DNA from 3 places in the Micromonospora sp. NPDC023814 genome. Region 1 is predicted to be linked to each of the others. Evidence: riboswitches for the same ligand, from Rfam matches in the RefSeq annotation. Region 1 holds a riboswitch; each other region holds the start of a gene.

Region 1 (3,199 bases):
TCGCCGCCGTTGAGCCGGAACGTGCTGCCGTGCCACGGGCAGACCACGCACGCGTGCCCGTCGATCTCCTGCACCTCGCCCTTGCCGAGCGGGCCGCTCTGGTGCGGGCAGCGCTCCAGCATCACCGTGACCTCGTCGCCGTGCCGGTAGAGGATCACCGAGACGTCGTCGATCTCCCGGGTGATCAGCTTTCGCTGCGGCAGGGCGGCCATGTCCGCGATCGAATGCCAGCCGTCGCTCATCCGGTGCAGCTCGGAGATGCTCTGATTGACCTGCGCGCCCTGCTTGTACGCCAGGTGCCCGCCGATGTACGCCCCCATGCTCGCGGCGCTGAGCCCGAGGAAGCCGAGCGTACGGCCGAGGTTGTGCCGGCCGGTCATCCGGGCGGCCACGGAGCCGGCGTAGAACGCCAGGCCGATGCTGTTGGAGGCGGCGTGCACCAGGCCGATCCGGCGCTGGTCTCGGGCGAGGGCTGCCCAGTCGTTGAGCCCGGCGACCGCAGCCGGCAGGGCGCTGACGGTGCCCACCGCGCACAGCGTGGTGGCGGCGCGGCGCTGCCCCTGCATCAGGTCCAGCACGGCCGTGCTGAGCCACGCGCCGACCGGCACCTGCACCATCGCCGGGTGCAGCGGGTGCCCCAGCCAGACGCCGTGCAGCAGGTCGCGGACGCGCCTTGGGCGGAGGGTGGCCTGGACGGCCCGCTGCAACCGGTCGCCGATCCGGTCCAGCGCGGAGGCCTGCTCGATCTTCGTCATGAGTGCTCGCACCCGTACCGACTTCCCGGCAGGAGCGACCGCAAACCGGTATCCGGTGACGGATCCGCAGCGGTGCGTGACGAGGTTTCTGCCGGCCCGGAACCGGGCGCGCCCCGGCCTGATGGGGCCCGCCCTTCCGCGGTGGTGAGGTCAGCGGTCCGGCGGCGTCCAGCGGTCGTGGTGGATCGCCTCGGCCAGCGGGCGCTTCTGCCGCCAGCCGTGTCGGACCAGGTCGGGCACGGCCTCGAAGTGGGTGACCGGCCCGAGGCAGAGCCACGCCACCGGCCGTACGCCGTCGGGGATGCCGAGCAGCTCGGCCAGCCAGGGCTCCCGGTAGAACGACACCCATCCGACGCCGAGCCCCTCGGCGGTGGCGGCCAGCCAGAGGTTCTGGATGGCGAGGCAGGCCGAGTAGAGCCCGGTGTCGACGATGGCGTGCCGCCCGAGCACGGCGGGGCCACCGCGGGCCGGGTCGTAGGTGACCACCACGGACAGGGTGGACTCCAGCACCCCGTCGATCTTGATGCGGGCGAACCGCTCGACCGCCTCCCCGGCCAGGGTGGCGGCGAAGGTGTCCCGCTCGGTCTGGACGTGCTCGTGGAACCGGCGCCGCAGCTCGGGGTCGCGGACGAGGACGAAGTCCCAGGGCTGGGAGTAGCCGACGCTCGGCGCGGCGTGCGCCGCAGTCAGGACGCGGTGCAGCGTCTCGTCGGGCACCGGCGCCCCGGTGAACTGGCCGCGGACGTCCCGGCGGCGATGGATGACGTCGTAGAGATCCAAGGCAGGCTCCCGCTGCGCTCGGCCCACGCTCCGGGCGTGGGCACCTGACCGCGAGGCCGGTCTTCGGACTCCCGGATCGACGCCTGGCCGTCCGCCTTCCCGGCCCGGGCGGGCCAGTGGCTGCGCTCTCGCGCGTGGACGGTGGCTCCCCGGTCACCGCGGCGGGCCCGTGCCGGATTCGCACCGGCTTCCCGATTCTCCCCGCTCGCGCGGGGCACCTCACATGATCGTGCCGCCCGGCATGCTAGCGCCGCGGGCCAGCACCACCGCGAGGACCGCCCAGACGACGGCGCCACCCGGACCCGCCGCCCCGCCGCCGCCCGCCCGGACCTGCCAGGCGCCGGCCCTCCGCCCGGACCCGCCGCCCGCCGGCCGGACCCGCCGGACCCGACGGCCGGGCGTGGAAATCCGGTCGCGGGCCGCGCCGTCCGCGACCACTGTGGTCCGGGTGTACGCACTCGCCTCCCGCCCGCTGCCGGCCGGCCACCCGGCGGCCCGACTGACCGTCGCCCTCGGCCGGCCCCGGGCCGTGCCACCACCGCTGCTGATGCTGCTGGGCATGCTCTCCACCCAGGTCGGCGCGGCCGTCGCCAAGCAGCTCTTCGGCAGCACCAGCGCCGGCGGTACGACCACGCTGCGGCTCGGCTTCGCCGCGCTGATCCTGCTGCTCGTGGCCCGGCCCGGGCTGCGGCTGGGCTGGCGCGCCGCCGGCCTGGTCGGGGCGTTCGGGCTCACCCTGGCGCTGATGAACCTCGCCTTCTACGCGGCGCTGCACCGGGTGCCGCTCGGCGTGGCGGTCACCATCGGTTTCGCGGGGCCGCTGCTGGTGTCGCTCGCCGGCAGCCGCCGGCCCGCCGACGTGGCGTGGGCGGTCCTGGCGGGCGGCGGGGTGCTGCTGATCAGCGGGCTCGGCGGGACCGGGGTGGACCGGGTGGGGCTGCTGCTGTGCGTCGCCATCGCGGTCGGCTGGGCCGGGTACGTACTGCTCGGCAAGGCGGTCAGCGCCCGCGTGCCGGGCAGCCGGGGCCTCGCGCTGGGAATGGCCGTCGCCGCGCTCGCCGTACTGCCGTTCGGGGTCGCCGGCAGCGGCACGGCGCTGCTCGACCCGTGGACCCTCGCGCTGGGCGTCGTGGTGGCACTGCTGTCGTCGGTGCTGCCGTACTCGGCCGAACTGGCCGCGCTGCGCCGGATGCCGGCCCGGGTCTTCGCGATCCTGCTCAGCCTGGAGCCGGCGATCGGCGCGCTGGTCGGGCTGGTCCTGCTGGGCGAGCTGTTGGCCTGGCCGCAGGCGGCCGGGGTGGCGTGCGTGGTCGGCGCCGCGCTGGGCGCGACCCTGGTCCGTCCCCGCGCCGCGAAGGAGCGCTGACGCCCCCTGGCGCCGCCGGCACCACCGGGGCATGCTGTGCCGATGGGCGTACGCGTCGAGCACGACGGGCCGGTGACCACGGTGATCCTGGACCGCCCGGCGGCCCGCAACGCGGTCGACGGGCCGACGGCCCGGGCCCTGGCCGACGCGTTCCGCGCCTTCGAGGCCGACCCCGACGCGGCGGTGGCTGTGCTCTGGGGCGCCGGCGGCACGTTCTGCGCGGGGGCCGACCTGAAGGCGATCGGCACCCCGAGCGGCAACCGGGTCGAGCCGGAGGGGGACGGCCCGATGGGCCCGA
Region 2 (3,199 bases), on a different contig from region 1:
GCGCCAGGGTCCGCGCCGGCCCGACCGCGCACGGCGAGACGGCGGGCCACGGCGGTACGGCGCGCCACGGCGGTCAGCGGCCCGCTCCGTCGGGAAGCTGCGCCATCCCCGCGGCGAGCGCCTCGACGCCGAGCACCGCCCGCACCCCAGCGGTGGTGGACGAGAACGGGATGACGACGAACCGCTGCCCGGCCACTGCGGGCAGGTCCTTGAGGGTGGGGTGCCGGGCCAGGAACGCCTTCTTCGCGGCGGCCGGGTCCCAGGTCGCGTCGACCAGCACGATCGCGTCGGGGTCGCGCGCGACGGCGCTCTCCCAACTGGTGTCGGCCCAGCCGCCGGCGAGGTCGCCGAAGGCGTTGCCGACCCCGACCGCCGACATGATCATGTTGGGGCTGCCGCAGCAGGCGCCCACGCTCGGGGCGTCGGTGCGGGCGTCCCACCAGAGCACGGAGACGTCCCGCGTGCCGTCGAATCTGGCGGCAGCGGCGGCGATCCGGGCGCGGTGGTCGGCGATGAGCCTCTCGGCCCGCGCCGGCACCCCGAAGACGGCCGCGACGTCCCGGATCTCGGCGAACACGTCCTCGACGGTGAGCTTCCCCGGCCGGTGCGGCTTCGGGCACCCGGCGGGTGAGAGGTAGGTGCCGATGCCGAGCCCCGCCAGGGCGGCCCGGTCGCCGACGCCCTCGTCACCGAAGGCGCTGTGGAACGAGGCGTAGACGAAGTCCGGCGCCGTCTCCAGGAGTTTCTCCTTGGCCGGGTACTTTCCGGACAGCACCGGCACCGATGCGTACGCGGCGGCGTGCTCCGGCAGGATCGCGTCGTCCAGGTACGCCGTGCCGGCCATGCGGTCGGCCAGGCCGAGCGCCAGCATGATCTCGGTGGCGGGCTGGTTCAGGGTGACCGCCCGCTGGGGCGGGGCGGCGACGGTGACCGGCGTGCCGCAGTTGGTCAGGGTGGCCGGCGCGCCGGATGCCGGGGCGGGGTCGTCGTCCGTGGCGCAGGCGCCGAGCAGGACGAGGAGGACGGACAGGGGCGCGGCTACGCGCCGGGACAGGGTGGACCGCACAGCGCGCACGCGCATCGGGACCGCCTTCCAGCACCTCGTGGACGGGTCATCGCAGTGCCGTGGCCGGTCTCCTGGCTGACGGGAGGTGCGTCCGTGGCCGGCCTTCCCAGGCGTGCGACACGCCCAGTGACCTCTGACGACGAGGGCCTCGGACTTCCCGATCACAGTGGCGAGGGCCGCACCGGTCTTCCACCGGCTTCCCGAACACCACGGCAGCGTCACCCTAGCCTGCGCCCGACCCCGAATGCCACGGTGACGAATGCCATGGAGCGGCTTCTTCACCACTGTGGACGGTTCGGTGCGCGACGGGTCATGCCCCCGGCGGGGGCGGGAGGTCGACGACCCGGGTCGCCCAGCGGGCCATCAGGGCCGGGTCGTGGGTGATCAGCAGGACCCCGGCGCCGCGCTGTCGCTGGTAGTCGGTGATGACGGCGGCGAGGTGGGCCTGGGTGGAGGCGTCGAGCATGGCGGTTGCCTCGTCGCAGAGCAGGTAGGCCGGCCGGTGCACGAGCGCCCGGGCGAGGCAGGCCCGTTGCAGCTGCCCGTCGCTGACCGCGTGCGGGCGGCGGGCGAGCAGGTCCGTGGTGAGGCCGACGAGGTCGGCCAGCTCGGCCGCGCGGGCCCTGGCCTGCTCGGCCGGTACGCCGGTGGCGCGGAGCGGTTCGGCGACGATGTCCGCCAGGCTGAGCCGCGGGTCGGTGGCGGCGCGTGGGCTCTGGAACAGGATCGCGACGCGGGTACGGACGGCCGCCGGCAGCCGGTGACGGACGCCGGCGACCCGGTGGCCGTCGAGGGTGACGTGCCCGGCGTCCGGGGCGTGCAGCAGGGCGAGCACCCGGGCCAGGGTGGACTTGCCGCTGCCCGAGGGCCCGTGCAGCCCGACCGTCTCGCCGGGGGCGACGTGCAGGTCGACGCGGTCGAGGACGCGCTGCCGACCGTAGGCGACGGTGACCTGGTGGGCGGCGAGCGCGGTCGCGGCCGGCGCGGCGCTCCGACGTGCGGTCGTGGTCATGCCGGCGCTCCGACGGGCAGTGGGTGGTGGCAGGCGACATGGCCCGGGCCGTCCGCCGTCGGGGTGGGTGGGGTGCGGCAGGTGTCGGTGGCGCGGTCGCAGCGCGGGGCGAAGGCGCAGCCGACGGGCAGGTCGGTGAGCATCGGCGGGTGGCCGGGGACCGGTCGGAAGGCGCGCTCGGGCAGGGCGTCGAGCAGGCCGGCGGTGTAGGGGTGGGCGGGCGCGGCGAACAGCGCCTCGGTGGGCCGGCGCTCGACGACCCGGCTGGCGTACATGACGGCGACGGTGTCGGCGACGCGGCGGGCGGCGGCCAGGTCGTGGGTGATGAGCAGGACGGCGTTGCCGGCGTCGCAGCGGCGGCGCAGCAGGTCGAGGGTGTGGTCGACCAGGGGCCGGTCGAGGCCCGTGGTGGGTTCGTCGGCGAGCAGCAGCGGCGGGTCGGGAGCGAGCGCGAGTGCGGTGGCCAGGCGTTGCGCCATGCCGCCGGACAGCTCGTGGGGGTAGCGGTCGAGGTCGGCGGGGTCGAGCCCGACGTCGGCGGCGACCCGCTCGGCCGCCGAGGGCGCGTCGCGGCGGGCGTGCCCGTGGGCGCGCAGGGTCTCCGCCAGCAGCCGCCGGCCGGTGCGTACGGGAGTCAGCGCGGTGGCGGGGCTCTGCGGCACCAGCCCGACCGCGCGGCCGCGTACGGCGCGGGCGAGGTGACGCTCGGTGCAGCCGATCAGGTCGACCTGGTCCCCGCCGGGCGGGCGCAGCCGGGCGCGGCCCGAGACGGTGGCGTTGCCGGGGAGCAGGCCGAGCAGGGCGTGGGCGAGCACGGACTTGCCGCAGCCGGACTCCCCCACCACGGCCACCAGTTCGCCGGGGTGGACGGTCAGGCGCAGGTCGGTGACGGCCCGCACCACGGCGTCGCGGAGCTGGAAGCGGACGGTCAGCCCGTCGACCTCCAGCAGGGCGCGACGAGGACCGGCGGCGGTGGTGGCGGTGCCGGCCGGGCCGGGCGTGGCGTCGCCGGTGGCGGCGGTGCCGGCCGTGACGGTGCGGGGCTCGCGGGTGGTGGTCACAGGTTCAGCTCCGCTCGTACGCGCGGGTCGAGGCGGTCGCGCCACCGGCCGGTGAGGGTG
Region 3 (3,199 bases), on a different contig from region 1:
TGGCGGACAGCCATCCCGAGCAGGGCCGGGCCGCCCTGGGCGCGATCGAGCGGGTCAGCCGGAGCGCGCTCGACGACATCCGGGTCGTGCTCGGCGCGCTGCGCGACCCGGCCGACACCGCGCCGAGCTTCGCCGAACTCGACCGGCTGGTCGAGGCCGTCCGGTCCGCCGGTGTCACCGTCGACGTCGACCGGGCGACCGACCTGGCCCGGGTGCCCGCGGCCGTGCAGGCTTCGGCGTACCGCATCGTGCAGGAGGCGCTCACCAACGTGCTGCGCCATGCCGGCCCGACCCGCTGTCGGCTCGCCGTGGCGGTCGAGCCCGGGGTGCTGGCCGTCGCCGTCGTCGACGACGGGGGGTCGGGGCGCGCCGTCGGGCCGCCCGGCCACGGGCTGCGGGGCATGCGCGAGCGGGCCGTGATGCACGGCGGCACCCTGGAGGCCGGCGTCGAGCCCGGCGGCGGCTTTGCCGTGCGCGCCCGGCTGCCGTTCACCCCGGCGGTGTCGGACGATGGGTGAGCCCGTACGCGTGCTCCTGGCCGACGACGACGTGCTGCTGCGCGGCACCCTGCGGCTGCTGGTTGACGCCACCCCGAGAATGACCGTGGTGGCCGAGGCGGGCACCGGGCGGGCGGCCGTCGAACTCGCGAGGACGCACTCGCCCGAGGTGGTGCTGATGGACGTCCGGATGCCCGAGTTGGACGGCATCACCGCCACCGAGCAGGTCACCGCCGGCCGGGACGCGCCCCGGGTGCTCGTCCTCACCACCTTCGACCTCGACGACTACGTGTACCGGGCGCTGCGGGCCGGGGCGAGCGGCTTCCTGCTCAAGGACACGTCCCCCGTACGGCTGCTCGACGCGATCAGGGTGGTCGCCGCGGGTGAGGCGCTGCTGGCCCCCAGCGTCACCCGTCGGCTCATCGCCGAGTTCACCCGGATGCCGGCGGCCCGACGGGTGCCGGGACGGCTCGACGGGGTGACCCCGCGGGAGCGGGAGGTGTTGACGTTGATCACCCGTGGGATGTCCAACACCGAGATCGAGCAGCACCTGCACCTCAGCCGGGGCACCGTCAAGACGCACATCGGCCGGTTGATGACGAAGCTGGGCGTCCGCGACCGGGCGCAACTGGTGATCGCGGGCTACGAGTCGGGGCTCGCCGACCGGTGAGGTGCGGTCGACCGTCGTGAGCGCCGCGCCGCGCCGGCCCGGCGGGGTCGGCGTCCGATCCCGTCGCGTTGACCCGGGGACCGGGGGTGTGGCAGCATTCGCGGCCTGACGGCAGTGAAGGAAGCCGGTGCGATTCCGGCGCGGTCCCGCCACTGTCACCGGGGAGCGATCCCCCCTCGTGAGTCACGGCCGTGCGTGCGCGGTTGGAAGACCGGGGGTGAGCGTCGATCCGGGAGCCAGGATACTTCGGCCGTCGGGAGCGACCCCAGGGCGTGGACACCCGAGGAGGACCCGATGACGCACCGCGTCTCCGCCATCGACGATCATCGTCGCATCGTGCCCGGCCGCGACAGCGCGCCGGCGAGCAGCCGCATTTCCGCAGCCCCGTCCGGCCGCCGCGCCGCGCGTCCGGCCGGCCGTGGTGTGCCCGCCCCCGGCCGCCCCGCAGCGGTCGGACGCGTCGCCCGTCCCTGACGCCCGCACCGCGCCGCCCGACCCCGCCGGCCCGCCGGTGAGCCGCTTCCCGGCCCGCCGTACCCGCTGAACCGCGCCCACCCCTCGTACCGCCCGATCGTCCTCGCGTCGATCCGGGCGTCACTCTCCGGAGCCGTCCGTGCGCATCCTGCTGCTGTCCACCGCCGACACCGACCTGCTCGCCGCCCGCGCCAGCGGCGCCGACTACCGCCTCGCCAACCCCGCCCGGGTCGCCGCCGACGCCGTGCCCGCGCTGCTCGACGGCGTGGACCTCGCGGTCGTACGCCTGCTCGGCGGCCGGCAGGCGTGGCCGGACGGGCTCGCCACGGTGCTGGCCTCCGGCGTGCCCACGGTCGTGCTCAGCGGCGAGGCCCTGCCGGACGCGGAGCTGATGGCGGCCTCCACCGTCCCGGCCGGGGTGGCCACCCAGGCGCTGGCCTACCTGGTCGAGGGCGGCCCCGAGAACCTCGCCCAGCTCGCCCGGTTCCTCTCCGACACGGTGCTGCTCACCGGCGAGGGGTTCGCCCCGCCCGCGCCGACCCCGACGTACGGCGTCCACGGTGACCGGCCCGTGTGGCCCGACCGGCCGACCGTCGGGATCGTCTTCTACCGGGCGCACGCCCTCGCCGGCAACACCGGCTTCGTCGACGTCCTCGCCGACGCCGTCGACGCGGCCGGCGGCAACCCGCTGCCGATCTTCTGCGGCTCGTTGCGCGGCCTCACCGCCGGCGCGGGACCGCTCGGGCTCTTCGGCCGCTGCGACGCCCTGCTGGTCACCGTGCTCGCCGCCGGCGGCACGGTCGCCGCCGACGCCTCCGGCGGGGGCGACGAGGACGCCTGGGACGTGGGCGCGCTCGCCGCCCTCGACGTGCCGGTGATCCAGGCGCTCTGCCTCACCAGCACCCGCGAGCAGTGGGCCGGCAGCGACGCCGGACTGTCCCCGCTGGACGCCGCGATGCAGGTGGCCATCCCCGAGTTCGACGGCCGGATCGTCACCGTGCCGTTCTCGTTCAAGCGGATCGACGCCGACGGGCTCTCCAGCTACGTCGCCGACCCGGAGCGGGCCGCCCGGGTGGCCGGCATCGCCGTGCGGCACGCCCGGCTGCGGCACGTGCCCAACGCCGACAAGCGGCTCGCGGTCGTGCTCAGCTCCTACCCGACGAAGCACTCCCGGGTCGGCAACGCCGTCGGCCTGGACACCCCGGCCTCGGCGGTCCGGCTGCTCGCCGCCCTCGCCGAGGCCGGCTACCACCTCGGCGACGCCCCGGTGCCCGACGACGGGGACGCGCTCATCCACGCCCTCATCGCCGCCGGGGGACACGACGTCGAGTGGCTCACCCCGGAACAGCTCGCCGCCGCCGAGGCCCGGGTGCCCGGGGCGACGTACCGGCGCTGGTTCGACGAGGCGCCGGCGGAGCTGCGGGAGCGGATGCTCGCCCACTGGGGGGAGCCGCCCGGCGGGCTCTACACCGACGGCGGCGACATCGTGCTGGCCGGGCTGCGCTTCGGCAACGTGGTGCTGCTGATCCAGCCGCCGCGCGGCTTCGGCGAGAACCCG

What was found. Region 1 has a riboswitch for cobalamin ahead of bluB (5,6-dimethylbenzimidazole synthase). Riboswitches for the same ligand answer to the same signal wherever they lie in the genome.
Region 2: linked by a shared signal. The riboswitch ahead of AB0G14_RS15955 (ABC transporter substrate-binding protein) and the one ahead of bluB (5,6-dimethylbenzimidazole synthase) in region 1 are both predicted to bind cobalamin.
Region 3: linked by a shared signal. The riboswitch ahead of cobN (cobaltochelatase subunit CobN) and the one ahead of bluB (5,6-dimethylbenzimidazole synthase) in region 1 are both predicted to bind cobalamin.

The regions. Positions count from the first base shown of each region.
Region 1 is NZ_JBFAAF010000005.1:146,037-149,235, reverse strand. Features, by position in the region: gene AB0G14_RS04335 (Rieske (2Fe-2S) protein) at 1-755, opposite strand, end outside; gene bluB (5,6-dimethylbenzimidazole synthase) at 906-1,535, opposite strand; cobalamin riboswitch at 1,572-1,772, opposite strand; gene AB0G14_RS04325 (EamA family transporter) at 1,984-2,901, shown strand; partial or broken gene AB0G14_RS04320 (crotonase/enoyl-CoA hydratase family protein) at 2,944-3,199, shown strand, end outside.
Region 2 is NZ_JBFAAF010000025.1:89,622-92,820, reverse strand. Features, by position in the region: gene AB0G14_RS15960 (iron chelate uptake ABC transporter family permease subunit) at 1-68, opposite strand, end outside; gene AB0G14_RS15955 (ABC transporter substrate-binding protein) at 74-1,081, opposite strand; cobalamin riboswitch at 1,110-1,293, opposite strand; gene AB0G14_RS15950 (ATP-binding cassette domain-containing protein) at 1,377-2,078, opposite strand; gene AB0G14_RS15945 (ABC transporter ATP-binding protein) at 2,075-3,139, opposite strand; gene AB0G14_RS15940 (ABC transporter permease) at 3,136-3,199, opposite strand, start outside.
Region 3 is NZ_JBFAAF010000046.1:34,995-38,193, forward strand. Features, by position in the region: gene AB0G14_RS23025 (sensor histidine kinase) at 1-518, shown strand, start outside; gene AB0G14_RS23030 (response regulator transcription factor) at 511-1,167, shown strand; cobalamin riboswitch at 1,285-1,414, shown strand; gene cobN (cobaltochelatase subunit CobN) at 1,781-3,199, shown strand, end outside.